4 regions of the Nocardioides panaciterrulae genome follow, and region 1 is predicted to be linked to each of the others. Evidence: riboswitches for the same ligand, from Rfam matches in the RefSeq annotation. Region 1 holds a riboswitch; each other region holds the start of a gene.
The links. Region 1 has a riboswitch for cyclic di-AMP ahead of BJZ21_RS20635 (C40 family peptidase). Riboswitches for the same ligand answer to the same signal wherever they lie in the genome.
Positions count from the first base shown of each region.

Region 1 (7,224 bases):
CCGTCGGCGTCGGCTGTGACGTCAGCGACGCCGGCTCCGCGGACGCCGCCGTGGCGCGCGTGGTCGAGGAGCTCGGCGGCCTGCACGTGCTGGTCAACAACGCCGGCATCACCCGCGACAACCTGCTGTTCAAGATGACCGAGGAGGACTGGGACCTGGTCATGAACGTGCACCTGCGGGGCGCCTTCCTGATGACCCGGGCGGCGCAGAAGGTCTTCGTGGCGCAGAAGTACGGCAAGATCCTCAACCTCTCCAGCGTCTCCGCGCTCGGCAACCGCGGTCAGGCCAACTACTCGGCCGCCAAGATGGGGATCCAGGGCTTCACCCGCACCCTGGGCCTCGAGCTCGGCCCGTTCGGCATCAACGCCAACGCGATCGCCCCCGGCTTCATCGCCACCGAGATGACCGACGCCACCGCCGCCCGGCTGAAGATGGACGTCGAGGAGTTCCGCCGCCTCAACGCCGAGGCGAACCCGGTCAAGCGGGTCGGCGCACCTGAGGACATCGCCGCCGCCGCGGCGTTCCTGTGCAGCGACGAGGCCTCCTACATCACCGGCCAGACGCTCTACGTGGACGGCGGCGCCAAGCTCGGCTGATATGTAGGCCCTGGCTGTCAAGGGCATGGTGAGGCGCCGTTCGGCACTGGTTGTGTCGGCGGCGCCTCGTCTTGGTCCGGTCAGGTCACCTGTCGCAGCGTGTTCGTGTACGACGCGCGGTCAATGCTGATATGCGCGGGTTGGTTACCGCAGGACGATGTTCGGCAGGAGCGTTCCGCGGGTCTGAGGTCGAGCGTCACGAGCGTGGCTCGTGGCTCACAGCCGAATCGCGGGTGGTCTCCTCGCGCTGCTTCGTCAGGTTCGTCGACCGGCCAAGGTCATGGGGGGTCGGGCCTAGTCCAAGGTGGCCAAAGACCAACACCAGCCAGCGAGCTCGCGAGCGATGGCGGTGTTGGCGACGGTGTGCTTCTTGTGGCGGCGGGCGTAGCCGGTCCACCGGTCGTGGAGGCGTTGGTTGCCGGTGTGGGCGCGGATCCGGGCGGCTTCGGGGGCCTGCTCCCAGCGCGAGCGTAGGACGGCGCCGACGACATAGCGGGGCTTGTGGTGCCAGGCTGCTTCGATCAGGAGTCGCCGGGCGTGGCTGTTGCCGGTCTTGGTGATCGCACCAAGTCGGCGTGAGCCGCCCGAGGACTGCTCGGAGGGCACGAGCCCGAGATAGGTGCCGATGCTCGAGCCGGTGAACCGGTGCCAGTCGCCGAGCTCGACAGCGAGCGCGAACCCGGTCAGGGTCGAGATCCCGCGCAGGCAGCACAGACGTCTGGTCACCGCGGCGAACTCACTGTCAGCGGCCATCGCGGCGATCGCCTTGTCGAGCCGGTCGCGGCGAGTCAGGGCGAACTCGACGGCTTCGAGCTCGGCTTCGTAGGCGGCCTGAGTGCCGGCCAGGTCGAACCGGATCCGGTGCAGCCAGGCGTGGTGTTTGCCGGTCCAGGCCGCGCCGCCGTAGTAGACGTGACCGTGTCGCAGGAGCAGCTTCGAGACCCGGTGCCGGGCCCGCATCAGGTCGCCACGGACATCCTCGCGGGCCCGGACCAGATCGCGGGCGGCCTCCTCGGTCACGGTCGGGATCCGGATCGGGGTCAGGTCATCGTTGCGCAGCAACCGCGCCAGCAGCACCGCGTCGCGGGCATCGGTCTTGACCCGCTCACCGGCGGGTCGGTTCAGCTTCGAGGGCGCCGCGACCTGGCAGCGGATCCCAACTGCGTCTAGGGCACGGACCAATCCGAAACCAGTTGGACCGGCCTCGTAGGCCACCGCCACCGGACCCGGCAGTCCCCGCAGCCAGTCAATGACGACCTCGTTGGACGGGACCAGCCGCTCCTTGAAGAACTCTCCGGTCGTGGTGTCGATCGCCGCAGCAGAGATTGATCGGGCGTGCACATCCAGTCCCACACTCGTACGCTCAGTGAACACCGGGGCCTCCTATGCCTGTGGATAGGTCGAGCAGGCCGCTCCTGCCCGACAACCCACGTACATGCATGTGAGAGGCCCCGGCCTGCAACCCCCTCACCCCGAGGCGGTCACGTCATAGCGTCTGACCACCCGGTCGGCCCCCGTCCGACCCCCATGTGGGGGACGGAAGTCCCCCTGATCGGGACTTTCGTCCCCCAGACGGGGGAGCGGCGCTTTTCCCGCGGCTCCGCTTCTGCCTAGTTTGCCTCGTCGCCATTCGCGACCGAGGCCGGGTACGCCGAGTCCTGCCCGCCCGGCCCTCGACCCCCTGATCGCACCAGGGCAGGAGTGGGGGACCCACAGTTCGATGCCGCACCCAGGTGCGGCTCGGGGTGAAGCCGGCGCCGACTTTCTCGGGCAGGCCCGGCGGAGGACCTTTCCACCTCCAACCCGACAGCTCACCTCACAGGCGTGGGAAAGGCCCGACCATGTCCGTACGCCTGCGCGCCCTCCTCGCGCTGCCCGCCATCCTCGCCAGCGTGCTCACCGCCGCGGTCACCACCGACGCAGCCACCGCCCCCGCGGCCAACGCAGCGAGCCACCACCACGGCCACCACCACCGCCACCATGGCCACCACCACGCGCATCACGCGCATCACCACAGCCAGCACGCGTCGCACCACGCCGCCGGCCAGCCCACCAAGATCCTGCACGCCCGCAACATCGCGCTGCAGCACGTGGGTGCGCCGTACAAGTGGGGCGCCGCCGGCCCGCACGCCTTCGACTGCTCCGGGCTGGTCTACTACAGCTACCGCCACGCCGGCCTCTCCGTGCCGCGGACCGCGGCCGAGCAGTCCGGCGTCGCGCGGCACATCCCGCGCAGCCAGATGAAGAGCGGGGACTTCTTGTTCTTCAGCAACGGAAGTGGCGTCTACCACGTCGCGATCTTCCTGCACTGGGCGAACGGGCACGCCGTGATGCTGCAAGCGCCGCGCCCCGGCGAGCGCGTGCAGCGGGCCGTCCCCTGGACCAACAGCTGGTTCGCGGGCACCCTGCGGGGCCGCTGAGCCGGGAGCGGCTGCTACCTTCCAGCCGGTCTGCCGTCCGCCGCGGGCGCGCCTCCTCCGGGGGGCGCGCCCGCGCGGCAGACTGGAAGTCGACTGGATCACTCACACGAAACGGAGCTCGCCCCGTGCGCCGTGCCCCCCTGCCCCTCGCCGTCCTGGTCAGCGCGAGCCTGCTGCTCGCCGGCTGTGGAGGCGGTGACGACGGGAGCCCGTCCTCCGAGAGCTCCTCGCCCGCCGCGCAGAAGGTCGCCGGCGGCGCCACGCTGGACGCCACCTGGCCGCTGACCGGGTTGCCGGTCTCCGGCGACCAGAGCGCCTCGCAGGACCACCCGGTGCTGGTGGCGAAGATGGACAACACCGCGTCCAGCGCCCCGCAGATCGGCCTCGGCAAGGCCGACATGGTCGTCGAGGAGCTCGTCGAGGGCGGCCTGACCCGGCTGGCGGCGTTCTACTACTCGCAGATCCCCGGCACCGTGGGGCCGGTCCGTTCGATGCGCGCCAGCGACGTCGGCATCGTCTCTCCGGTGGACGCCGACGTCGTCACCAGTGGCGCCGCGCCGCGGACGATCGCGCTGATCAAGAACGCGGGCATCCGCTTCTTCGGCGAGGGCACCAAGGGGTTCGCGCGTGACAACAGCCGGCCAGCGCCGTACAACCTCTTCGCGAACCTGAGCGAGGTCGCCTCCACGATCAAGCAGGGCGACAAGCGGCCCGCCGACTACCTGCCCTGGGGCGACGAGAAGGACCTGCCCAAGGGCGTCGCCGCCAAGACCATGGCCGCGCAGTTCTCCGGCGGGCACACCACCGACTGGGTCTACCGCGGAGGCGGCTACATCAACGAGAACACCTACGCCGCGGACGGCGACGAGTTCCCGGCCGACACCGTGCTGGTGCTGCGGGTCCAGGAGGGCGACGCGGGCTACCTCGACCCGGCCGGCAACCACGTCCCCGAGACCAAGCTCGTCGGCAAGGGCGCCGCGATGCTCTTCCACGGCGGCCGGATGGTTCGCGGCACCTGGTCGAAGGACAAGCTGGACAGCCCGCTGCAGCTCTCGACCAAGGGCGGCAAGCTCACCGTCCCGGCCGGGCACACCTGGATCGAGCTGGTCCCCGCGCAGGGCGGGAACGTCACCTTCAAGAAGTGACCCCGTTGCCGTGACCCCGTCGTAGGGACCCCGTGGTCAGGGGCTGGTGGGCAGCGCGGCGCCGTGGTCCACCAGCTCGCGGAACCCGGCGAGGATCACCCCGATCGCGGTCTCGACCCGCGCGGCCGCGGCCACGGGGTCGTCGGCGCTGGAGACCGACTCGCCCGCCGAGGACATCGCCCCGAAGAAGATCCGGGCGAAGGTCTGCACCATCGCGTCGTCGAGGTCCCAGGTGCTCGCGCTCAGGACTCCCTCGACGATGTCGAGGACGTTGGCGAAGGTCGAGCGCTCCTCCTGCTCGCGGTAGCGCTCGTAGCCGAGCACCGAGGGCCCCTCCTGGATCACGATCCGGCGGTAGCGCGGCTCCTGCACGACGCCGAGGAAGGCCCGCAGCCCGGCGCGCGCCTTCTCCCACGGGTCCCGGTGGCCGCGCAGCGACTCCTGGATGGTGCGGGACGCGTCGGCCTCGGTGCGCTCGAAGACGGCCTCGAACAGCGCCTGCTTGCCGCTGAAGTGGTGGTAGAGCGCGCCCTTGGTCACCCGGGCGCCCGCGACGACCGCGTCCAGCGAGGTCGCGGCGTAGCCGTTGGTGGTGAACAGCTCCTCGGCCACGTCGACCAGCGCGCGCTTGGTGGAGGCGGAGTACTCCTGCCGCCGGCTCGCCCCGGGCACGTGCGGGACCTTGGGCACCAGCCGGGAGACCGAGGACTTCGTCATCCGCGCAGTCTAGATACCGCCCGGGCGCCGGGGTGAGTGACGTCACCGCCGACCAGGTTGAATACCGGGAGTATGTCTCCGTACCGTGGGTATGTACATACCGTCGGTATGCACGAGCTCGAAGCAAGGAGCCCCCATGACCTGGAAGTCCTTCCACCGGCGCGGAGAGATCCTCCGCGCCGTCCTCGCCACCGTCGACCAGCGCCGGGACGGACTGCTCCCGATGGACCTCGACGGAGTGGCCGAGACCTTCGGGGACGAGACGGCGCTGCTCGCGGCGCTGCAGCTGCGCTGGCACGCCCGCCTGGCGGGTCGCATCGAGCGCGAGCTGATGGAGCAGCCGATGGACCTCGAGCGCGGCGTGGTCGCCGCGTGGCGGACGACCGCCCGCGAGCTGCCCGGGCTGCGGGCGGTGATCGACCACTACCGCGCCGAGCCCGTCGACGCCGCCATGGCCGAGATGCTGGCCAGGTCCGCGCGCAAGGAGCGGGTCCTGCTCGCCTCGATGGCCGGCCGCGCCAGCAGCGCGGACGCGGCCGCGGTCCGGGTGGGGGAGCGGATCGAGGAGGCGGCCCGGGCGTCGTACCCGCGGGGACCGGTGACCGGCCACCGCGCCGACCCGGCCCCGGGCCTGCTCAGCCGGCTCCGGGCCGCGCTCGCGGCCTGAGCCCCGCCCGTCTGCGCACCTCGGCGAGCCCTCCACCGGGGTGATGCCAACACGGGCCGGGCGCGCGATGATGGAACCGTGATCGAGGTGGAGGCGGGCGTGCTGCTCGTGGCGACGCCTGCCCTGCTCGACCCCAACTTCGCCCACACCGTGATCCTGCTGCTCGACGCCGACGAGGACGGGGCGCTCGGCGTGGTGCTCAACCGGCCCTCTCCAGTGCTGGTCTCCGACGTCCTCGAGGGCTGGGGCGAGGTGGTCGCCGAGCCGGAGGTGCTCTTCCACGGCGGCCCGGTCAGCACCGAGGGTGCGCTCGCCGTCGGCGTGCTCAGCGCCCCCGATGACGTGCCGGTCGGCTTCCGCGAGGTCGCCGGGCATCTCGGCCTGGTCGACCTCGACACGCCCGTGGAGCTGATCGACGGCAGCCTGGCGGGCGTGCGGATCTTCGCGGGGTACGCCGGGTGGGGGGCCAGCCAGCTCGCCTCCGAGATCGAGGAGGGCAGCTGGTACGTCGTGCCGTCGGTGCCCGGCGACGTGTTCCGCACCGACGCCGGCGACCTGTGGCGCGCGGTGCTGCGGCGTCAGCCCGGGGAGCTGGCGTGGCACTCCACCCGCCCGGTCGACCCGGACCTGAACTGACCTGCGCGATCCGCTGGATCGTCGCCTCGTCACCTAGACTCGACCCTCGTGACCACCATCGGATTCTCGACCGACACGGACATCCGTGAGGACCGGCGGACCGTCCCGACCGACGAGGGCGACCACGAGCGCTTCTCGCACTACGTCGACAAGGACAAGCTGACCGAGGCCATGGTGATGGGCACCCCCGTCGTCGCCCTGTGCGGCAAGGTGTGGGTCCCGAGCCGGGCTCCGGAGAAGTTCCCGGTCTGCCCGGAGTGCAAAGAGGTCTGGGAGTCGATGCGCGACTCGGGCGGGGGCGACGAGTGACGGGACGGCCCGCCCAGGACCCCGCCCGCCACGACCCGACCGACTCCCGGCTCGACCTCGACATCGACCCGGCCCTCCCGCCCGCCTATCCCGACCGGGCGGCGTGGGGGACGGCGCCGTCGCTGCGCGCCTGGCAGACCGCGGCGATGCACAAGTACTTCGCCGACCTGCCGCGGGACTTCCTCGCGGTGGCGACGCCCGGCGCGGGCAAGACGACCTTCGCGCTCACGGTCGCCGCCGAGCTGCTCGGCCGGCGGCTGATCGACCGGGTGACCATCGTCGCGCCCACCGAGCACCTGAAGGTGCAGTGGGCCGACGCCGCGGCGCGGGCCGGGATCCCGGTCGACCCGACGTACTCCGCCGGCAAGGGCCGGACCTCGCAGGACTACGTCGGGATCGCGGTCACCTACGCCGGCGTCGCGGTCAACCCGCTGGCGATGCGGATCCGCACCGAGCGATTCAAGACCCTGGTGATCCTCGACGAGGTGCACCACGCCGGTGACGCGCTGTCGTGGGGCGACGGGGTCCGCGAGGCGTTCGAGCCGGCCGCCCGCCGCCTGGCCCTGACCGGCACGCCGTTCCGCTCCGACATCAACCCGATCCCGTTCGTCACCTACGCTCCCGGCGAGGACGGCATCCCGCGGTCGGTGGCCGACTACGCCTACGGCTACGCGCACGCGCTGGCCGACCACGTCGTGCGGCCGGTGCTGTTCATGGCGTACTCCGGCGAGATG
Region 1 covers NZ_JACCBG010000001.1:2,953,401-2,960,624, reverse strand. The annotation lists gene BJZ21_RS14105 (SDR family NAD(P)-dependent oxidoreductase) at 1-596, shown strand, start outside; gene BJZ21_RS14100 (IS110 family RNA-guided transposase) at 891-1,949, opposite strand; cyclic di-AMP (ydaO/yuaA leader) riboswitch at 2,277-2,419, shown strand; gene BJZ21_RS20635 (C40 family peptidase) at 2,438-3,016, shown strand; gene BJZ21_RS14090 (DUF3048 domain-containing protein) at 3,142-4,161, shown strand; gene BJZ21_RS14085 (TetR/AcrR family transcriptional regulator) at 4,198-4,878, opposite strand; gene BJZ21_RS14080 (hypothetical protein) at 5,015-5,545, shown strand; gene BJZ21_RS14075 (YqgE/AlgH family protein) at 5,624-6,181, shown strand; gene BJZ21_RS14070 (DUF3039 domain-containing protein) at 6,239-6,490, shown strand; gene BJZ21_RS14065 (DEAD/DEAH box helicase) at 6,487-7,224, shown strand, end outside.

Region 2 (7,224 bases), 1.1 Mb from region 1:
AGGTCCTTCTGCACCTCGGTCTGGCCGTAGACGTGCACGGTGCGGCCGGTCAGGGCGACGAAGTCGAGGTGGTGCCGCTCCTCGGGCCACTGCAGGTAGATGCCGCGGTGCTCCTGGGCCTCCCGGTCCAGCCGGCCGGCGAGCCCGGCCTCGCGGAGCAGGTCGACGGTGGACTGCTCCAGGATGCCGGCGCGGATCCGGCTGGCGACGTACTCCTCCGAGCGGGACTCGAGCACGACCGACTCCACACCGCGCTGGGCCAGCAGGTGGGCGAGCAGCATGCCCGACGGACCGGCTCCGATGATCGCGACGCGGGTGCGCTCCTCGAGGACAGGGGATGGGGTCATGGGGTGAAGTGAAGCGGCCCACGTCCGGTCGCGCCCACCCGTTGCTTCCACTGGACGGAAGTCAGGAGACCACGGCCCACGTGGTCCGGCGCGGCAGCCAGTAGCGCACGGTGGTGCCGGGGGACCCGGCCTCCAGCCGCAGCCAGCCGCCGCCGACCGCGGCCCGGTCCCGCATGGTCCGCACCCCCCGGTGGCCGGGGCTGGGCCGCTCCACCTCGGGCAGGCCGACCCCGTCGTCGCTGATCGCCACCTCGACGCCCCGGGGCCCGGCGCAGAGCACGACCCGCACCTCCCCGGCCCGGGCGTGCTTGCGGACGTTGGCCAGGGCCTCCTGCGCGATCCGCAGCGCCGTGGTCACCACCTCGTCGCCGAGCCCCGCGGCCCCGGCCCCGGCCCCGTCGCCGTCGCCGTCGCCGTCGCCGGCCCCGTCGCCATCGGCGGCCCCGTCGGCGACCTCGACCGAGAACCGGGTGGCGGTGCCGTCCAGCGCGTGGGCCGCGGCGTCGCGGAGCAGCTCGGCCAGGTCGGAGCCGGGCGGCACCGGCTCGAGGTCGAAGAGCAGGTGCCGCAGCCCGGCGGTCACCGAGGCGTTCAGCGCCTGCAGCTGGGTGACGGTGGGCTCGAGGTCGGGTGCGTCCTGGCGCACCCGGCGCAGCAGCAGCCCGAGCCGGAGGTCCATCGCGGCCAGCGACTGGACGGAGTCGTCGTGCACGTCGGCCGCGATCCGGGCCCGCTCCTCCTCCTGGGCGACCACCAGCCGCTGCAGGAGCTGGCTGCGCTGCAGCGCCGAGCGCACGAGCCGGGTCCGGGCGTCGAGCACCTCGAGGGCGTAGGAGACGTTGTCGGCGACCTGCACGAGCAGCGCGCGCATCCGGTCGTCGAAGACCTGCGGGTGCGCCGACCAGAGCGTGAACGCCGCCATCGTGCGCCCGTCGCGGCGCAGCGGCAGCGTGGCCAGCCCGCGGACGCCGAACCGGGCGGCGTGCCGGTGCCAGGGGGCCAGCTGCGGGTCGTGCAGGTAGTCGTCGTGGAACGAGGTCACGCCTTCGCGCAGCGCCAGGGCCGTGGGCCCCTGGCCGGTCGGCTGGTCGGGGTCGGTGGTGACCTGCAGGCCCTCGACGTACTCGTCGATCGCGCCGGCGCGGGCCAGGGTGCGCACGGTCCAGCCCTTGCCCCGGCAGGCGATCCAGGCGCCGAGGAAGCCGCTCTCCTCGACCGCGGTGCGGCACACCTCCGGGAACAGGTCCGCCACGTCGGGGGCCCGGATGATCGCCTCGTTGACCCGCGCCAGGGCGAGGTAGGCGCGGTTGGCGGCCCGGACCCGCTGCTCACCGCGGACCCGCTCGGTGACGTCGGTGGCCGAGACCAGCCACCACGGGCCGGTGGTGGTCGCCAGGAGGGTCAGCCGGACCTCCACGTGCACGACCTCCGCGCCGCGCCGGAGCGTGGCCGCGGCGGTCCCGGCCGGGCTGCCGGGCCGGCCGGCCGTGGTGGCCGCCTCCAGCCCGGCGGTCCCGAGCGGGACGCCGGCCTCGTCGGCCAGCAGCGTGTCCAGGGGGAGGCCGACCAGCTCATCCGCGCGGCGACCCAGCAGCCGGAGGGCGCTGGCATTGGCGTAGTCGACGAGGCCGGCCTCGTCGACGCCGAGGACCGCGTCGGGTGCCCCGTCGAGCAGCGCGCGCATCGCCTCGGGCGGCACCTGGCGTGGCAGCGCGGCGGACATCGGTCGCTCCCGTGGTTCCTGGGTCCCCGGACGCTGCTCACAGTACGACGGGCGCGGGGGCGAGGGGCGACAACGCCACCAGCCGGCGCAGCGCCTCGGTCGCGCCGGGGGCGGCGAGCACCACCTCGCCGGCCGCGGCGCGGGCGACCAGGTCGGGCAGCCGGTCGCCGAGGCTGCCCTTGGCGAGGAAGCCGACCGCGCCGGCGCGCAGCATGGCGAGGATCGCCGTGGTGCCGTGCTGGGCCGAGACGGCGACCACCAGCGGACGGTGACCGTCCCCGGTGGTGAGCGCCCGGACGGCCGTGGGGCCGCCGCCGGGCATCCGGACGTCGACCAGGGCCAGGTCCGGCGCCGTCTCGGCGACCAGGGCGAGCAGCTGCGCGCCGGTGCCGGCCGCGCCGACGACGTCGAACCGGGGATCGGCCGCGAGCACGTCGACCAGGGCGTCGGTGAAGACGGGGTCGTCGTCGGCGACGACGACGCGGATCGCGCGCATGGGGCCTGCCCCCCTTCTCCGTCCCCGCCATCATCACCGGGACCGGACGGGACGGGAGCGGCCGCGCGCACCAGTCCGTCTAGTACCTTCGCACTAGCAGCGGTCGAGCAGGCGGCCGCCGGTGAGGGGGAGCACGCGTGACGGGGCACGACGATCCGGCGGCGTCGCTGGTGGCGCGGACCTGGACCTTCACGCCCGAGAGCCACCCCACGCGGGAGTCGCTGGACGAGATGCTCGACGCGCTGCTGCCCTCGATCGAGTGCCTGCCGGGGTTCCGCGGGTGCACGGTCCTGGTGGACCGCGAGGACGGCTCGATCCACGCGACGGTGTTCTGGGCGGACGACGCGGCCATGCGGGCCGCCCTGGACCGCGAGTCCAACGCCGCCCGCGGCGCCCTGGTGCTCACCGGCAGCAGTGAGTCGCGCACGGCCGTGCACGACGTGCTGGTCAACCGTCCGGCGCCGGCCGTCGTAGACCGCGAGCTCGGCGCGGACCGCTGGTGAGCGACCCCGTGACCCACCCGACGAGCGACCCCGTGAGCGGCCCCGTGAACGGTGCCGTGGGTGACGCGGTCGACGGCGGTGGGCCCGCCGCCGCGCCGATCCGGGTGCTGGTCGTCGACGACCACGACGTGCTGGCCAGCAGCCTGGCCGCGGTGCTGGACCAGGAGCCCGACCTGCTCAGCGTGGGCGTCGCGGCCACGCTGGAGCGGGCGCGGGCACTGATCCGCACCGCCGCTCCCGACGTGGTGCTGCTCGACCACCGGCTGCCGGACGGGGACGGGGTCGCCGCGATCGGGGAGCTGCTCGCGCTGCGCAGCGGGCTGCGGGTCGTGGTGCTCACCGCCAGCTCGGCCGACCACGTGCTGGTGGCCGCGATCGAGGCCGGCGCGGCCGGCTTCCTGTCCAAGACCCGCAGCCTGGCCGAGGTGACCGCCGCGGTGCGTGCCGCGGCCTCCGGAGAGGCGGTGATCTCCCCGGAGCTGCTGGCCCGGCTGCTGCCCCGGCTGCAGCGCGACGGCCGGCCGCCCCACGAGGCGCTCACCGGCCGCGAACGCGAGGTGCTGGGGCTGGTGGCCGGCGGGCTGACCAACGCCGCGATCGCCGAGCAGCTGGTGGTCAGCGTGCACACGGTGCGCAACCACGTCGCGAACCTCTCGGCCAAGCTCGGCGCGCACTCCAAGCTCGAGGCGCTCTCGATCGCCGTGCGCGAGGGGCTGCTGCCGGACCGCTGACCCGGCCTCGGGGCGAGGCCCGGCGGAGGCGAGCGTGTCGACCGTCACGGCCCCCGGGGCGCCCGCGCATTTGGCGATCCCGGCGATCCCCTGCCTATCGTCTGCGGGTTTGCAAGTGAACAGCCGGCCCCGGGTACGCCGAGTCCTGCCCGCCCGTGGCGCCGGTCCGTGCGGTGACCCTGTGGTCGCCGTCGACACACGGGCAGGAGTGGGGGAACCAGCGTTCCACGCGGTCCCCGACCGCTCGGGGTGAAGCCACCGACCCGTGGCCGGGCACCTTCCTCGCCCGAACCCGACAGCTCACCTCACAGGCGTGGGAAGGGAGAACCGCATGTCCAACTCCATGCCGACGCTGCTGCGCGCCTCCGCACGCTGGGGAGCCCGGGCCCTGACCAGCGGCGCCCTCGCCATGGGTGTCCTCGCCACGGCTCCGATGACCACCGACGCGCACGCTGCCACCAGTCACCACCACCGCACGATCGCGCACCGGGTCGGCCACGCCACCCGCGTCGCGGTCCGCCAGAAGGGTGACCCCTACAAGTACGGCGCCGCCGGCCCGAGCCGCTTCGACTGCTCCGGGCTGACCTACTTCAGCTTCCGCAAGGCGGGCTTCAAGCACATCCCGCGGACCTCCTCGGCGCAGGCCAGGTGGGCCCACCACATCAAGAAGAGCAAGGCCCGTCGCGGCGACCTGGTCTTCTTCAGGAACAGCCACGGCGTCTACCACGTCGGTGTCTTCGCGGGACGCCGTCACGGCGCGAAGTACGTGCTGCACGCGCCGTACTCGGGGGCCCGGGTGCGCCGCGAGAGGATCTGGACCAGCCACTGGTTCGCGGGCGCCGTGCCGCGCTGAGCGGGAGCGACGCCCGGCGTCGGCCGCAGTCCGTCAACCCAGGCTGCGGCCGACGCCCTGGGCGGCCACCTGCAGCGCGGCGACCAGCCGGGGCCGGTCCTTCTTCAGGCTGGGCACCACGATCCCGAGCGCGGCGACCACCTCCTCGTCCTGCCGGATCGGCACCGCGACCGAGCAGGCGCCCAGGCTCATCTCCTCCACCGTGGTGGCATAGCCCTCGCGCAGCACCCGGGCCAGCTGGCGGCGCAGGAGCCCGGGCTGGGTCACGGTGTACGGCGTGACCCGGGTCAGCCGGGCCAGCGCCTGCTCCTGCACCGGCGCCGGGGCGTGGGCGAGCAGCACCTTGCCGACGCCGGTCGCGTGCAGCGGCAGCCGCGAGCCGATCCGGCTCACCACCGGCACCGAGGCGTGGCCGGACAGCCGGTCCAGGTAGAGCACCTCGACCCGGTCCCGCACGGCCAGGTGCACGGTGGCCAGGGTGGTGCCGTAGAGGTCGTGGAGGAACGGCGAGGCCACCTGGCGCAGGCCGGTCTGCACCGGCGCCAGCAGCCCGAGGTCCCACAGCCGCCGGCCCACGACGTACTCCCCGGAGCCGGTCCGCGCCAGCGCCCCCCAGGCGACCAGCTCGGCGACCAGCCGATGCGCGGTCGCGACCGGCAGCCCGGCCCGACCGGCCAGCTGGCTGAGCGTGAGCCGGCGATGCCGCTCGTCGAAGGCGCCGAGCAGCGCCAGCGCCCGCGAGGTCACGCTGGCGCCGGGACTGCCACTGTTGCCGGCCACCCGCCCAGTCTTCCACTGGACGGAACTTGGGGCTCGGTTGCCGGGCCTTGCGACCCGTACGGTCTGCGACGTGACCGACAACCGTGCCTCCTCCGACGCGGCCGCCACGACCCAGGCCGAGGTCACCGAGGAGATCCAGCAGATCGCCAAGGCCTACGAGGGCGGGCGCGACGGCGGGCCGACGGACGGCGTCGAGACCCAGCCGCGGCTCGACTACCCGCCGTACCGCTCCAGCGTGCTGCGCCACCCGACCAAGGACCTCCACCACGCCGACCCCGAGGGCATCGAGCTGTGGTCGCCGGTCTTCGGCCAGGCCGACGTCGACCCGCTCGAGGCCGACCTGACGATCCAGCGCCGCGGCGAGCCGGTCGGCGAGCGGATGGTCGTGACCGGCCGGGTGCTGGACGGCGAGGGCCGGCCGGTGCGCCACCAGCTCGTCGAGATCTGGCAGGCCAACGCGGGCGGGCGCTACATCCACAAGCGCGACCAGCACCCCGCCGCGATCGACCCGAACTTCACCGGCGTCGGGCGCTGCCTGACCGACGGCGACGGCGGCTACCGGTTCACGACGATCAAGCCCGGCCCCTACCCGTGGAAGAACCACCGCAACGCCTGGCGGCCGGCGCACATCCACTTCTCGCTGTTCGGCCGGGAGTTCACCCAGCGGATGGTGACCCAGATGTACTTCCCGGGCGACCCGCTGTTCGCGCTCGACCCGATCTTCCAGGCCGTCGTCGACCCCGCGGCCCGGGCCCGGCTGGTGGCGACCTACGACCACGACGTGACGCAGCACGAGTGGTGCACCGGCTATCGCTGGGACATCGTCCTGACCGGCAGCCACCGCACCCTGATGGAGGAAGAGGTCGAGGCATGAGCCGCACCCCCGGAGACTCCGCCGTGAGCAGGGCGGCCACCCCCGGCCAGACGGTCGGGCCGTTCTACGGCTTCGCGCTGCCGTACGCCGGCGACCACCTGCTCGTGCCCGCCTCGCACCCCGACGCGGTCCGGCTGCACGGCCGGGTGCTCGACGGCGCCGGCGACCCGGTGCCGGACGCGTTGCTCGAGCTGTGGCAGGCCGACCCGGCCGGCCGGGTGCCGCGCGCGACCGGCTCGCTGCGCCGCGACGGCTACACGTTCACCGGGTGGGGCCGCTGCGCGACCGACAACGAGGGCCGGTTCTCGTTCACCACGCTGCGCCCGGGCGCGGCCTCGGACGGGGCCGCGCCGTACTTCGCGCTCACGGTGTTCGCCCGCGGGCTGCTGAACCGGCTCTTCACCCGGGCCTACCTGCCCGGGGAGCCGTCCGTGCTGGACGCCGACCCGCTGCTGTCCTCGGTGGCGCCGGCGCGACGGGGCACCCTGGTGACGCGCCCGGACGAGCACGGGTTCGCGTTCGACGTCCGGCTGCAGGGTGCGGACGAGACGGTCTTCCTCGCCTATCCGCGACACTGACCGGGTGAGCGATCATCTGCCCGACCTGTTCTGGCCCGGGGACGAGCGCGCCGGCGGGCTGATGGGCTCGCCCGCGCTGCTCGAGGCGATGGTGCGCGTCGAGGGCGCGTGGCTGGCGGCCCTCGTCGCGGCCGGCGTCGCGCCGCCCGCGGCCGCGGCCGGTCTGGACCGGCCGCACGGCCTCGGCGCGCTGGTCGGGCCGGACGACGTCGCGCCGCTGGCCTCGGGGGCGGAGGCCGGCGGTAACCCGGTCATCGGCCTGGTCGCGCTGCTCCGGGAGCGGGCCGAGGCCCGCGACGCCGACACGGCCCGCTGGCTGCATCGCGGGCTGACCAGCCA
Region 2 covers NZ_JACCBG010000001.1:4,075,401-4,082,624, reverse strand. The annotation lists gene BJZ21_RS19460 (4-hydroxybenzoate 3-monooxygenase) at 1-347, opposite strand, end outside; gene BJZ21_RS19455 (sensor histidine kinase) at 409-2,070, opposite strand; gene BJZ21_RS19450 (response regulator) at 2,108-2,566, opposite strand; gene BJZ21_RS19445 (hypothetical protein) at 2,704-3,069, shown strand; gene BJZ21_RS19440 (response regulator) at 3,102-3,800, shown strand; cyclic di-AMP (ydaO/yuaA leader) riboswitch at 3,977-4,130, shown strand; gene BJZ21_RS19435 (C40 family peptidase) at 4,132-4,653, shown strand; gene BJZ21_RS19430 (IclR family transcriptional regulator domain-containing protein) at 4,687-5,433, opposite strand; gene pcaH (protocatechuate 3,4-dioxygenase subunit beta) at 5,504-6,307, shown strand; gene pcaG (protocatechuate 3,4-dioxygenase subunit alpha) at 6,304-6,885, shown strand; gene BJZ21_RS19415 (lyase family protein) at 6,890-7,224, shown strand, end outside.
Region 2: linked by a shared signal. The riboswitch ahead of BJZ21_RS19435 (C40 family peptidase) and the one ahead of BJZ21_RS20635 (C40 family peptidase) in region 1 are both predicted to bind cyclic di-AMP.

Region 3 (7,224 bases), 290 kb from region 1:
GCAGCGCGACGACGTAGCCGGTGCCGATCACCGAGTCCCGCGCGAAGGTCGCCGCGACCCGGAAGTGCCGTTCGCCGGTCTCGGGGAAGGTCACCGCCACGTCGTCGCCGGGACCCACGCCGAGCTTCGCGGCCTGGTCGGTGCCGAGCAGCATGGTGCCGGCGCCGAAGTCGGCGAGGTCGCCGGCGCGGATCCCGAGGTCGACGACGTCGGTGAGGCCCTCGGTGCCGAGGCCGGCGACCGCCGCCGAGCCGCCGGCGACCTGCGCCTGGGTGTGGCGCATCTCCACGACCGACGCGACGCCGGCTTGGTGGCGGACCCGGTCGGCCACCTCGGGGCTGAACCCGGCGCCCGGGCCCGGGGGCTGCAGGATCAGGTCGGCCCGGTTGCCGGCGTCGACGAGGTCGGCGACCGACGCCTTGGTCGAGGCGGCGGTGACCGCCACCGCGCTGACCACGGTCAGGCCGATCGTGAGCGCGAGCGCGGTGGCCGCGGCCCGCTGCGGGGTCCGGGCGATGTTGCGGGCCGCGAGCCGCCAGCCGCCGCCGCGCGGACCGCGGTCGGCGAGCCGGGCGATGCCCCGCGCGAGCAGCGGCCCGCACACGACCAGGCCGGCGAAGGCCACCAGCGTGCTGACGCCGGTGAGCGCCGGCTGGTCGCCGACGCTGAGGCAGGCGAGCATGCCGAGCACGCCGAGCCCGAGGACCAGCGAGCCGGCCAGGACGCGGCGGCGGCTCAGGCCGGTGCTGACCGCCTGGGCCTCGCGCAGCGCCTCGACGGGGCCGACCCGGGTGGCGCCGGCCGCGGGCGCGACCGCGGCCACGAGCGTGACGACGACCCCCACGAGCAGCGCCGCCACGACCGTGCGCGGTGCGACCGTCGCCGCCGTGGTGGGCACCTCGATGCCGATCGCGGCCAGCAGCTCGCGGATCCCCACCGCGAGCCCGACGCCGCCGAGCAGACCGAGCGCCGCGGAGACCAACCCCACCACGAGCGCCTCGAGGACGATGCCGCCGAGGACCTGGCGCCGGGTCGCGCCGACCGCCCGCAGCAGCGCGATCTCGCGGCGGCGCTGGGCGACGAGGACGTTGAAGGTGTTCCAGATGACGAAGGAGCCGACCAGCAGGGAGACCCCGGCGAAGACCAGCAGGATCCGGGTGAAGACCTGCATGCCGTCGCGCACCGCGGCCGCGCCCTCGTCGGCGACCTGGGCCCCGGTGAGCGCCTCGGTGCCGTCCGGGAGCCGTTGGGCGATCGCGTCGCGCAGCTGCGCGGCGGAGCCGCTGCCGTCGCCGACCACGTCGATCTGGTCCACCTCGCCGACCTTGTCCAGTCGCTGCTGGGCGGTGGCCAGGTCGAACGCCGCGAGCGTGGCGCCGGCCAGACTGTCGGTGTCGCCGAACCCGACGATGCCGGCCAGCGTGAAGGACGCCGGACCGCTCTCGAAGTCGACGCGGACGGTGTCCCCGAGCCGGTAGCCGGCCTTGCGGGCGGTGAGTGCGTCGAGGGCCACCTCGTGCGGGCCCGACGGGGCCCGTCCGGCGCGGTAGCTGAAGTCGCCGGCGAGCCGCCGGTCGTGGGCCACGCTGCTGGCCAGGGTCGGGGCACCGCCGGGCTGCACCGGGTCGCCGTGCCGGTCGATCACCAGCGCGTAGCCGCTCACGCCGCCCTCGGCGAGCGCGACGCCCGGCACCGCCGCGACCCGGTCGACCATCGCCTGGTCGAGCGGGCGCCGGCCGCCGGAGAAGTCGACGCCGTCGGTGTGGGAGACCGACCGGACCGTGACGTCGGTGCCCTTCGTCAGCCCGGCGTAGAGCTGGTCGAAGGCCTTGCCCATGGTGTCGGAGAGCACGAACGTGCCCGACACGAAGGCCACGCCGACGGTCACGGCGACGACGGTGAGCAGCAGCCGCAGCTTGTGGGCGAGCAGCGAGCGCAGGGAGTGCTTGACCATCGCGTCACTCACCGAGCCGCTTCATGGTCTCGAGCACCGAGTCACGGGTCGGGGCCTCCAGCCCGTCGACCACCCGGCCGTCGGCCAGGAAGACCACGCGGTCGGCGTACGACGCCGCGACCGGGTCGTGGGTGACCATCACCACGGTCTGGCCCAGGTCGTCGACCGCGGTGCGCAGGAACCGCAGCAGCTCGGTGCTGGTGCGGGAGTCCAGCGCCCCGGTGGGCTCGTCGCCGAAGACCACCTCCGGGCGGGAGGCCAGGGCCCGGGCGACCGCCACCCGCTGCTGCTGGCCGCCGGAGAGCTGGGCCGGGCGGTGGCCGAGGCGGTCGCCGAGCCGGAGCGTGGTCACCACCGTGTCGAACCAGTCGCGGTCGAGGGTGCGGCCGGCGAGGTCCGCGGGCAGGCAGATGTTCTCCTCCGCGGTGAGCGTGGGCAGCAGGTTGAAGGCCTGGAAGACGAACCCGAGCCGGTCGCGGCGCAGGATCGTGCGCTGCTTGTCCGACAGGCTCGCCAGGTCGGTGTCGCCGACGAACGCCTGGCCCGAGGTCAGCGTGTCGAGGCCGGCCACGCAGTGCATCAGCGTGGACTTGCCGGACCCGGAGGGCCCCATGATCGCGGTGAAGGCGCCGGCCGGGAAGTCCACGGTGACGTCGTCGAGGGCGTGCACGACGGCGTCCGGGCCGCCGTCGGCCCCGGCGCCGACGCTGCCGTAGGACTTGCGGGCGTGGCTCACCCGAGCGGCGGGTCGCGCGGACCGCTCGGCGGCGGGTGCGGCCAGGGCGATGTCGGTCATGTGTCTTCCTTCGGGGCGGAGTCGGGTCGGTCGGGGTGCTGTCGGGAGCGGTGCTGGAGCGGGCCCGAGACGGCGGCCGGACGGCCGGGGGAGGCGGCGGGAGGGCTGGTAGGGGTGGTGCTGACCCGCGGTCAGCCCGGACGGTGCCGGTCGAGGAAGCCGTCGAGGGTGAGGTCGAGGCCGTAGTCGAACTCCGCGACGTCGTCGAGGCCGGCCAGCAGCGGCCCGACCTCGGCGACGTGCGGATAGCGGTCGGCCAGGGCGGCGAGGTCCGGCTCGGTCGCGGCGGTGATCGGGTGGCGGGGGAAGTAGCGGCTGAGCTCGACCAGCGCGGTGCCGATCGAGTAGGCGGTCAGCGCCCGGTAGGACCGGGCGACCTCCAGCGGCGGGATGCCGGCCTCCCGCAGCGCCCGGTAGCCGCCCTCGAGGTAGGCCAGCGCCGCGGGCGTGCGCGGGGGGTGCAGGGCGATCAGAGGCACGGCGTACGGGTGGCTCAGCAGCACCCGCCGGGAGGCGCGCATCAGCTCGCGCAGGGCCGTCCGGGGCTCGGCGGCCGGGTCGGGCGGCGGGATCTCGGCGTACACGAGCTGCACCACCTCGTCGAGCAGCGCCTCGTGGCCCTCGACGTAGGTGTAGAGGGTCATCGCCGAGACCCGCAGCTCCGCCGCGACCCGGCGCATCGTGACGCCCTCGACCCCCTCGGCGTCGAGCAGGGCGAGGCCGGCGCGCGCGACGGCGTCCGTGGTCAGCCCGGTGCGCTTCGGCACTGCCCATCCCTCCCGTCGTCGGCCTGTGTGGTCGCGGAGTCGGGAATTTACGGCGTACGAAAACGTTTCCGCCAGCGACTTCCGGACCGGTGCAGACCAGTCCTCATCGTTCCTTCATCCCGGTCGGCGCACTGTGGCGGTTCAACGCAGACGAGAGGTGGCGGCATGTCCTGGGACGGCATCCAGCGTCAGGGGTTCCTGGCGGTCAACGACCTGAGCGCCGACACCCCGGCGCTGCACGGCGTGCTGCGGGGCTACGCGATGTACGGCGTGGTCCTGTTCGCGGTGCTGCTGCTGGCGGGCTGGTGGTTCGCCCGGGGCCGCGGCCCGGTCACGATGGCGTCCGCGCTCTGGGCGCCGCTGGGCATGCTGCTGGCGATCGCGGTCAACCAGCCGCTCGGCCGGCTGGTGCACGAGGCCCGGCCGTACGCCGTGCTCCCGCACGTCCTCGTCCTGGTGCCCCGCAGCCACGACTTCTCCTTCCCCAGCGACCACTCGGTGATGGCCGGCGCGGTGGCCGCCGGGGTGTGGCTGGTGAGCCGGCGGCTCGGGCTGGTGGCCCTCGCCGCCGCCCTGCTGATGGCCTTCGCCCGGGTCTACGTCGGCGCGCACTTCCCTCTCGACGTGGTCGCCGGCCTGCTCGTCGGCGCCGTCGTGGTGCTGGTCGGGCACCGGCTGCTGCTGCCGGTCCTGCGCGCACTGGTGGTGCGCCTGGAGCGGACCCCGCTGCGACCGCTGCTGGCGGCCCGGCCGACTCCCTGACCCCGGGGCGCCGCCCGCCGCCCCGCTGCCCAGGGCGCCCTGCGCCGTCAGGCGCCGAGGAAGCCGCGCACCCGCGGCACCACCTGGTCGGCGAACTCCTCGAAGAAGCCGTGCCGGCCACCGGCCACCAGCTGCAGCTCGGCGCCGGGCACGCGGGCGGCGAGCAGCTCGGCGTTGCGCACCGGCGCCATCAGGTCCGCGTCGCCGTGGGTCACCAGGACCGGTACGCCGACCTCCGGGAGCCGGTCCCAGGCGTCGTGCCGGGCGCTGGCGCGCAGGTGGCCCCGGCGGGCGGCGGCCGACATCGTCGGGTCGCCGAGCAGCGTCGAGCCGTCGTGCGTGGCCAGCCACGCCGGGGTGTACATGAGCTCCAGGAGCGCCCGGCGCACCGCGTCCGGGTCGCGCCGGCTCAGCGAGAGCCGCACCTCCACGCTGCGCTCGACCGCCTCCGGGCCGCCGGGGGAGGTGCAGGCGAGCACCAGCCGCCGGACCCGGGCCGGGTGCTCGACGACCAGCCGCTGCGCCACCCGGCCGCCCATCGAAGTGCCGTAGACCAGGACGTCGTCGTAGCCGAGGTCGTCCAGCACCGCGACCGCGTCCGCGGCGAACGACGAGGTCGTCCACGACGCCGCGTCCGTCTCGTCCGCCCGGGTGTCCCCGGTGCCGCGGTAGTCGAAGGTGACGGTGCGGAACGCGTCGGCGAAGGCCGCGCGCAGCCCGTCCCACCAGCGGTGGGAGTTCGCCTGGCCGGGCAGCAGGAGCAGTGGCGGCGCGGTGTCCGGGCCGAGGAGCTGCCAGGCGAGCTCCGCCCCGTCGTACGTCGTGGTCCGTCCGGTCTGCACGGAGCGACTGTGCCAGACGCAGGGGCCGGACGGTGTGCGGGCCGGACGCTCTGCGGGCCGAGGCGCGAGCCGGCGGTCACCGTCCCCTCCGCCTTACCCCATTCTCGGGACCTTTGTCCCGCGGGCTTGCCCCATCTGGGGGAAGCGGCCTTGGCTGGCGGTGCGGATCTTTCTAGGTTGCAGTGTCCCGTCAACCGGGATGCCCTCCCGGTCACGCCGAGTCCTGTCCGGCCGGGAGGTCCCCTGAACACCGGGACAGGAGCGGGGAACCCACCTTCGAGTCGCGCACCGCGCGGCCCTCGGGGTGAAGCCGTCCGATCTCCGGACCGGACGGCCGGGCACACCTCAGCCCGAACCCGACAGCTAACCCCGAAGGCGTGTGGAGGGTTTCCCGATGCGCTTTCGCATGCTCATGTCCATGATCGTCGCCGCCTTCGCGGCCCTGACCACCGTCGCCGTCGTCGAGACGCCGGCGCACGCGTCCAGCACCGCCACCTGGAACCGCATCGCCCAGTGCGAGTCCAGCGGCAACTGGCACATCAACACCGGCAACGGCTACTACGGCGGCCTGCAGATCAGCCGCAGCACCTGGGCCGGGTACGGCGGGAGGCGGTACGCCGCGCTGCCGAGCCAGGCCACCAAGGCCGAGCAGATCCGGGTCGCCGAGCGGATCCGGCGCGGGCAGGGCTGGGGCGCCTGGCCGGTCTGCTCCCGCCGGGCCGGCGTCCGCTGACCTGACGGCCGGCCGGACGGGTGCCGGCCGGGCGCTCCTCGACCGCCCCGCCGACCCGCGCCGCCGAGCCGCGCCGCCGAGCCGCGTCGGGGCGCGGGGACCCGTGGCACCGGGCCCCCGCGCCCCGACGCTCGTCGGACCATCCGGCCCGCCGGGCGGCCCGGCGGGCGGCTCGGCTCGGGACCTGGTCGGCCCGACCCGGACGGCGCTGCCGGTCAGGCCGCCACGGTCTCCCGGACCCGGTCGATCATCGCCTGCTCGCGCTCGCTGACCCGCACCGCGTGGAAGCCGAGGAAGCCGCCCTCGCGCGCCGCCTCGGCGGCCGCCCGAGCGGCGCCGACCAGCCACTCGCCGAACGCCGCGGACTCCTCGGGCGAGGCCTTGGCCGCGACGATGTCGTGCACCTCCCGCAGCTCGGCGAGCACCAGGTCACCGGTCGGCTGGTCCCCGGTCGGCCGGTAGCCCTTCAGCGGGTTCTGCTTGTGCTGCACCATCTCCTGCACGTCGAGCGCGACCTCGGAGAGCAATTGCTCGCGGCTCGGCGGGCTGGTGGCGCTGTGCATCGTCGCCATCGTCTCCTTGGCGGCCTCGATCGGGCCGCCGGGGTCGGCCAGCGTGATCGCCAGCCCGGCCACCATCGGGGCGCGGACGATGCGCGCCCACTCCTCGGGGTCGAAGTCGCTCTTCGTGGTCACGGCGCAGCCCTCCGTCGGGTCGGTGCGGACCGCTCCACGGTGCCCGACGTACGCCGGCCGCGCCTCACCCCGGGCGGGTGAGGCGTGCGCGGCGCGAGAGGCCGGTCCGCCCGGTCGGCACGGGCGGGGCGGCCCGGCGGTGGGTGAGCCACCGATTCCGCCGCGCGGCCCCGCTCACCCGGCGGCCAGCAGCAGCACCACGTCGGTGAGCGCGATGCCGATCGCGGCGAGGAACGGGCCGCGCCCGCCCCGGGTCAGCGCCAGCACGGCGAGCGCCGCGACCACGGCCAGCGCGACGAGCGACGAGGGCCGGCCGAGGCCGGCCCCGAGCGCGACCACGATCGTGCCGGCGACGAGCACCCCGGTGGCGACGGCGGGCAACCGCCGCGCGCCGATCCGGTGCGGCAGCCCGCGAACTCCGGTGGCTGCGTCGTCGTCGAGGTCGGGGAGCACGTTGAGCAGGTGCGCGCCCACGCCCAGCAGCGCCCCGGCCAGCGGCATCCACCACGGCGGCAGCGCCGGCGGGGCGTCGGCGAGCGAGACGAAGACGACCAGGGCGCCGAAGGCGACGGCGTACGGCGCCCACGACCACGCCGTGGCCTTGAGCCCGGCGTTGTAGAGCCAGCCCGAGCCGACGCAGACCAGGTGCACCAGCCCGGCCGCCCACCCGCAGGC
Region 3 covers NZ_JACCBG010000001.1:3,238,714-3,245,937, reverse strand. The annotation lists gene BJZ21_RS15430 (FtsX-like permease family protein) at 1-1,966, opposite strand, end outside; gene BJZ21_RS15425 (ABC transporter ATP-binding protein) at 1,959-2,750, opposite strand; gene BJZ21_RS15420 (TetR/AcrR family transcriptional regulator C-terminal domain-containing protein) at 2,882-3,517, opposite strand; gene BJZ21_RS15415 (phosphatase PAP2 family protein) at 3,683-4,279, shown strand; gene BJZ21_RS15410 (alpha/beta fold hydrolase) at 4,327-5,121, opposite strand; cyclic di-AMP (ydaO/yuaA leader) riboswitch at 5,360-5,513, shown strand; gene BJZ21_RS15405 (transglycosylase family protein) at 5,516-5,854, shown strand; gene BJZ21_RS15400 (hypothetical protein) at 6,070-6,549, opposite strand; gene BJZ21_RS15395 (UbiA family prenyltransferase) at 6,724-7,224, opposite strand, start outside.
Region 3: linked by a shared signal. The riboswitch ahead of BJZ21_RS15405 (transglycosylase family protein) and the one ahead of BJZ21_RS20635 (C40 family peptidase) in region 1 are both predicted to bind cyclic di-AMP.

Region 4 (7,224 bases), 420 kb from region 1:
CGGGCCATGTCGGCCGCGAAGCCGGTCCAGGACTGGTGGCTCAGCCCGTGCTCGCGGACCAGTCGGCGCAGCAGCACGGCGAACGGGAGCGTGATCACCCGGCCGATCACCGCGAGCGCGGCGACGGCCAGCACGGCCTGCAGCCACCACGGGCCGGGCAGCCGCGCGACGAGCGCGGCGCCGTACCGGCTGAAGCCGAGCCAACAGGCCACCAGCAGCCCGACCGCCAGGGAGCTCCAGCTCCAGACCCGGGCCCAGCGCGAGAACGCCTCGGCCTCGCGGACCTGCGCGGCGCTGAACACGGAGTCGGCGGGCGCCGGCGGCGGGGTGCCGCCCGGCACCGGGTGCCACGGCACCAGCCAGGCGGCGAGGCCGACCATCAGCACCACTCCTACGAGGAGGACGACCAGCGAGGTCCTCGTGGCGGTGGCGGTCACGACGCCAAGTCTGACAGCAGGGTCCGCCACCGGTGGGTGAGGTCCGCGGTCGTCAGGCCGGTGTCGGCACGCAGCGCCCGACCGAGCGGGTCGCCCGCCCGGACGTCGTCGTAGAGCCGGACCAGCGCCGCCTGCCCCGCGGTCCGGGCGACCAGGCGGCAGGCGAGCCAGGCGCTCTCGTAGGTCGCGCCCAGGTGCGTCGTGGTCGTGTCGAACTCGGCGGCGCCCGGGAGGTGCTCGGGTGGGCCGTGGCGGCGCACCTGGCGGATGATGCCACCGGCGGTGGTCCGCAGCGGCAGGTCGACGTCGCGCAGCGCGACGTAGTCGGCGAACCCCTCGACCAGCCAGAGCGGCATGGCGCTGGTGGCGGCGCCGGTGGCCACGTGCACGGCCTCGTGGCTCATCACCACCTGGGCCCCCTGCGGCCGCAGCTCACCGAACACCGCCGGGTTCACGAAGACGTGGACGGGGGCGTCGGTCCGGGTCGAGCCGTCGACCGTGGCGGTGACGGCGGCGATGTTGGCGTACTGCCCGGGGTCCGCGTCGAGCGTGCGGTCCAGCGCCTGCGCGGAGGCCGGCACCTCGACCACGAGCCCGGACCGCCACCGGGGCAGCACGCGGCGCACGACCGTGAGCGCGGTGCGGGCCCGGCGGGCGTAGGCGTCGGCCTCGCCGGCGGGACCGGCCACGAGCACGAGGGTGGCCGGGCTGCGGCGCACCTGGACGGGGCCGCTGAGCCACAGCGGCGTGCGGTGGTCGCCGCCACCGACGCCGGCGATCGTCACCTCCGGTCCGTGCGCCACGAACCGCACGGTGGTCTCCGCGTGCGCGGGCGTGCGATCGAATCCGGCGAACCGCCAGGTGGCCGCCACCGAGGCCGACCAGCCGCCGCCCGGGGCGACGCCGCCCTCCTCGTCGACGTAGCGCAGCGTGAAGTCCTCGACGTGCAGCCGGCGGGCGTTGGCGACGACGCCGCCCAGCAGCCGGGCGGCGGCCTGGTCGCCCGTCGGGGCGAGCGCGCGCGCCGCCGCGGGGTGCCCGCGGTCCACTGCTCGCTCCAGCCGGTGGAGGGCGTCCGCGGCGGCCGCCGGCTGCGCCCGGGCCGCCTCGTGCCGGCTCGGTTGCGCCACGTAGGGCTGCCGGTCGAGCACGGCCCAGGCCACCAGGCCGACCACGACCAGCACGGACAGCGAAAGGCCGGCCACCCACCAGCGTGGGCGACCGGCCTTCGCGCGAGCGGGATCAGCCAGGACGGACCGCACCGACGTACGGCATGGAGTGCAGGCTGGTCACCTTCACACCGACGCTGGGGTTCTCGGCGTTCACGATCATGCCGTTGCCGATGTACATGCCGACGTGGCTGATCGGCTGGTAGTAGAAGACCAGGTCGCCCGGCTGCAGCTCGCTCTCCGAGACATGCGGGCCCGAGCTGTACTGGGCGCTGGAGGAGTGCGGCAGCGAGACGCCGGCCTGCGCCCACGCCACCATGGTCAGGCCCGAGCAGTCCCAGGCGCTCGGCCCGGCGGCGCCGTAGACGTAGGCCTCACCGACCTGCGCCATCGCGAAGCTGACCGCGGCACCCGCCCGTCCGGAGGCGGGGACGGAGGTCGTGGCGACCGGGGTGCGCACGGTGCTGCTGCGGGAGACCATCCGCTCGCGCTGCTGGGCCTTGAGCTTGCCGAGCAGCGAACGCGCCTCGGCGAGCTTCTCGTCGACGGTCGACTTCTCCTGGGCGAGCTGGTGCTCGACGTCGGCGAGCTGCGCGGCCCGCTTCTGCGTCGCGGAGCTGCGGATCTGCAGGGCCCTCACCTGCGTCGAGTAGTCCTCGAAGAGCTGGCCCTGCAGGTCGTTGAACGCCGACATGGTCGAGAGCTGGGCCAGGAACTGGCTCGGGTCCTTGGAGACGACGACCTGGCCGACCGCGCCGATGCTCTGGCCCTCGTACTGGCGTACGACGGAGTCCTGGACCTGCTGCTGGACGGCCGAGAGCCGATCGTCCTGGCGCTTCTGGTCGGACTTCAGCGAGGCCAGGTCCTTGCGGATGTCCTGCAGCTGGAGCTTGGCGTCGTTGTACCGCTCCGAGGCCTGCTCGGCCTGGTGGTAGAGGGTGTCGACCCGGGCCTGGACGTTGTCGATGCTGGGCTTGTTGGGCTGCGCCTGGGCAGAGGTGGCGGGGATGATCCCCACGACCGCGGCGAGGGCCAGTCCGGACAGCGCGGCGCCCACGGGGCGTGCGGTGATTCGCTTCCGACCGTTCATGTGAGCGGGCGGTCTCCCTTGCGTGTCGTACGCCTACCGGGTGAGCTGACGGGTTCGGGCACGACTCGCCCTACACCCGCTCCTCGACGGCCCCCGTGCCATCGCCTTGCGGGTGATTCACCCCAGGTGGGTTGGTTCCCCGGCTCCCGGGCCTCCGAGCAGGTCCGGGACTAAGCGCGGCGCCCGCGCGGATCCGGTCTGATCCACGTTCACGGGCACCTGAGCGCCACAGATTAGTGGTCCGGACACCCCTGCAACAAACCGCCCCCTGCATGTCGGGGACTTTTCCCGTCACTCCGAGACCTCCGACCCCACAGGTCACACAGACCACGTCTGTCACGCGGACTCGATGTGGGTCCCGTCCAGGGGCTGGACCATCCGCAGCGGCGGCACGAGCCCGGAGCCGGCCAGCACGTCGAGGGCCCGGCGCTCGTCGTCGTCGAAGGTCAGCTCGGGCGGGGGCCCGAGCAGCACGGTCACCACGCAGTCGTGGCAGGCCAGCCCGCGCACGGCGCAGCTGTCGCAGTCGATTCTCGTCGTCATGTCCGGGACCCTCGCAGCGACCACCGACACCCCGGGGCCGACAGGGCGCCGTACGGCGTGTCGCGAGCACCGGACCGGCCCGGATCGGGGCTCAGCTGAGCAGCTCGACCAGCGCGCCCGACGCGAAGGGCCGGGCCCCGGCCCGGGCCACGTCCGAGGCCACCTGCTGGTCGCTGCTGACGACCACGACCACCCGGCCCGCCGGCTCCGCGGCGACGAGGTCACGGATCACGTCGTCGGCGATCACCCCCTCCGGGCTGAAGACGACCTTCACGCCGCGCGGGGCCGGCGCGGCGGTGCGTGCCGTGGCGGCGGCCGCGTCGAACACCACCGTGGTCTCCACGCCCAGCCGGGCGACGAGCGGCGCGAGGCCGGCCACCAGGCGGCCGCGCTGGGCCTCGAGCGGGGCGGTCGGCCAGGCGGTCTTGCTCACGTTGTAGCCGTCGACGACCAGGCGGGCCCGCGGGAGCGCCAGGACCCGCTCCAGCCTGGAGGAGTTGGCCGAGGGCGCCGACACGGACCCACCCGCCCGCTCGCCGGCCGCGCGGGCCAGCCCCGCCTCGAGGCGGTCGCCCGGCGCGCCGTCGACGCTCGGCAGCGCGAGCTCGCGCCGCAGCCCCGAGGCGGCGTCGATGACCGTGTCCAGCAACAGCCGCGCCCGCAGCGTCACCTCGTCGCGCTCGGACCTCGCGGCGCGCCTGCCGGCGACGACCTCGGCCTCGAGCTGGTCGATCCGCTCGCGCAGCCGCCGCAGCTCCTTGTCCTGCACGGCCGCCTGGGCGGCGGCCCGGGTCCGGGCCTGCTCGGCCTCGTGCTCGTAGCCGGCGGCGGCCTCCCGCGTGGCCCGCTCGGCGGCGCGGGACTCGCCCAGCTTGCGGCGCAGCGAGGCGTTCTCGGCCTTGTACTCCTCGACCTGGGCCCGGCTGCGCTGGCGCAGGTCGCGCAGCGCCTGCTCGGCCTCGGCGAGCCGGTCCCGCAGCCGGACCGCCTCCCCGGTGTCCCTCGAGGCAGCCTCGTGGCGCGTGCGGATCTCCTCGGTGCGGGCCGCGACCAGCTGCTCCCACCCCTCCGGACGGACCAGCCACGCGAGCGCCGCCACCTCGGCCGGGTCGCCCTCGGCGTCCCCGGCGACCAGCGCGGCGGCCTCGTGGGACGACCGGGCCGCGACCTGGGTGCCGATCCGCTCGCGCAGGTCCTCGTCGCCGTCGAGGGCGTCGGTGATCGCGGTGGCGCCGAGCCGGGTCCGGCGCTGCGGCGCGAAGCCCGCCACCCGGCGCAGCGCCGGCGGGAGCCGGACGACCTGGGGCAGCACCTCGGCCGTCAGCGCCACGACCCGCACGCGCACGGCGTCGGGCAGCTCGCCGAGGGCGAGCGGGGGCTGGGACACGGCGGTCACGAGGGCTCCATGGGTCGGGTGCGGCACGGGTGTTCGTGCTCTCACTTGCACCCTAGTCCGCGCGGCACACCCGGGTTGTCGGCGCTCGGCTCTAGCGTCACGGGCATGAGCAGCGCCGTTCAGGGTGCGCCCTCGCAGTGGGAGGCGCAACGCAGTTTCGACGAGTTGGGGCGCCCGCTGCGGGAGACGACGTTCTGCGTCGTGGACCTCGAGACGACCGGCGGCTCGGCCCAGGCCGGGTCGATGATCACCGAGATCGGTGCGGTCAAGGTGCGGGGCGGCGAGGTCCTCGGCGAGTTCCAGACCCTGGTGAACCCGCACACCGAGATCCCGGCCTTCATCGCCGTGCTCACCGGCATCAGCAACACGATGGTGGCCGACGCACCCTCGATCGAGACCGCGCTGCCCGCGCTGCTCGAGTTCGCGGCCGGCTGCGTGCTGGTCGCGCACAACGCGCCGTTCGACGTGGGCTTCCTCAAGCACTTCGCCGAGCAGCAGGGACGCCCCTGGCCGCGCTTCGAGGTGCTCGACACCGCCCGGCTGGCGCGCCGCGTGATCACCCGCGACGACGCGCCCAACTGCAAGCTCTCCTCGCTCGCCCGGGTCTTCAACGCCTCGACCACGCCCAACCACCGGGCGCTCTCCGACGCCAGGGCGACCGTGGACGTCCTGCACGGGCTGATGGAGCGGCTCGGCGCGCTCGGCGTGCACACCCTCGAGGAGCTGCAGACCTTCTCCTCCCGGGTCACCACCGCGCAGCGTCGCAAGCGTCACCTGGCCGAGGGGCTCCCCCACGCGCCGGGCGTCTACCTCTTCCGCGACGACCGGTCGCGGGTGCTCTACGTCGGCACCTCCCGTGACCTGCGCACCCGGGTCCGGTCCTACTTCACCGCCTCGGAGACCCGCTCGCGGATGGGCGAGATGGTCGGCCTGGCCTCGGCGGTCGACGGCCTGGAGTGCGCGACCGCGCTCGAGGCCGAGGTCCGCGAGCTGCGCCTCATCGCCGAGCACAAGCCGAAGTACAACCGCCGCTCGCGCTACCCGGAGAAGGTGCACTTCCTCAAGCTGACCCGCGAGCCGTGGCCCCGGCTGTCGCTGGTCCGGCGCGTGCTGGACGACCAGGCCGACTACCTCGGCCCGTTCTCCTCCAAGAAGTCCGCGGAGAAGTGCCTCGCGGCCCTGCACGACACCTTCCCCGTGCGGCAGTGCTCCGAGCGGCTGTCGCGGGAGCCCTCCCGGTCGCCGTGCGTGCTGGCCGAGATGGGCCGGTGCCTCTCCCCCTGCGACGGCAGCGTCGACGAGACGACGTACGCCGCGGTCGTGCGCCAGCTGCGCGACTCCCTGCTGCGACGCCCCGACGAGGTCGTGACGGCCATCAACGCGCGGATGGCCACGCTCGCCGCCGACGAGCGCTTCGAGGAGGCCGGTGCGCACCGCGACCGGCTGGCGGCGTTCGTGCGGGCCGCGGCGCGCACCCAGCGGCTCTCCGCGCTCACCCGGTGCCCCGAGGTCGTCGCCGCCCGGCGCGAGGACGACGGCCGCTGGTCGGTCCACGTGGTGCGGCACGGCCGGCTCGCCGCGGCCGGCACCATCCCGCCCGGGGCCGACGCCCACCAGTACGTCGCGGAGCTGCGCGCCTCCGCCGAGACGGTCCGGGCGGCCCCCGGGCCGGTGCCGGCGGCGAGCGCCGAGGAGACCGAGAAGATCCTGCGCTGGCTGGAGTCGCCGGGCATCCGCCTGGTCGAGGTCGACGGCGAGTGGACCTGCCCCGTCGCCGGCGCCACCCGGCACCTGGCGATCCACGACGCGGTCAACCAGTCGCGGCTCTCCCTGGTGCCGTTCGAGGATCGGCGCGGGCTGACCCCCGTGCACCGGCCCGCGCGGTGACCCGATGTCCTAGCCTGTGGTCGTGATCACCGCCATCGTCTTCGTCAAGGCCGACGTCGCCCGCATCCCCGAGGTCGCCGAGGCGATCGCCGCCCTCGACGGCATCAGCGAGGTCTACTCGGTGACCGGCCAGATCGACCTGATCGCGCTCGTGCGGGTGCGCAACCACGACGACGTCGCCGGCGTCGTCGCCGACCGGCTCAACAAGGTCCCCGGCGTCACCTCGACCGAGACCCACATCGCGTTCCGCGCCTACTCCCGCCACGATCTGGAGTCCGCGTTCTCCCTCGGGCTCGACTAGCGCCCGTCGCAGCCCCGGCGCGGGGGCTCACGCGGAGCCGGCGCGGGGCCGGCGGTCAGGAGGCCGACGAGGCGGCCACCCACCGCTCGAGGGTGGCCTGCGCGGCGCCGGAGTCCACCGCCTCGTTCGCTCGGGCCAGTCCCGCGTCGAGCGCCTGGCCGACCGGCTCGGACGGCGCGTCGTGGACCGCCAGCGCTGCGGCCGCGTTGAGCAGCACCGCGTCACGCACGGGCCCGCGCTCGCCGGCCAGGACCCGCCGCACCACCTCGGCGTTGTAGGCCGGCTCACCGCCCCGCAGCGCCTCCAGGGAGGACAGCGACAGGCCGTGGTCGCGCGGGTCGATGGTCGTGCGCTCGATCTCCCCCGCGCGCACGGTCCACACCGAGGACGTGGTCGTGGTG
Region 4 covers NZ_JACCBG010000001.1:2,531,199-2,538,422, forward strand. The annotation lists gene BJZ21_RS11995 (M48 family metalloprotease) at 1-437, opposite strand, end outside; gene BJZ21_RS12000 (hypothetical protein) at 434-1,642, opposite strand; gene BJZ21_RS12005 (C40 family peptidase) at 1,680-2,663, opposite strand; cyclic di-AMP (ydaO/yuaA leader) riboswitch at 2,725-2,873, opposite strand; gene BJZ21_RS12010 (hypothetical protein) at 3,033-3,239, opposite strand; gene BJZ21_RS21770 (NYN domain-containing protein) at 3,331-4,635, opposite strand; gene BJZ21_RS12020 (DEDD exonuclease domain-containing protein) at 4,741-6,522, shown strand; gene BJZ21_RS12025 (Lrp/AsnC ligand binding domain-containing protein) at 6,545-6,823, shown strand; gene trpD (anthranilate phosphoribosyltransferase) at 6,879-7,224, opposite strand, start outside.
Region 4: linked by a shared signal. The riboswitch ahead of BJZ21_RS12005 (C40 family peptidase) and the one ahead of BJZ21_RS20635 (C40 family peptidase) in region 1 are both predicted to bind cyclic di-AMP.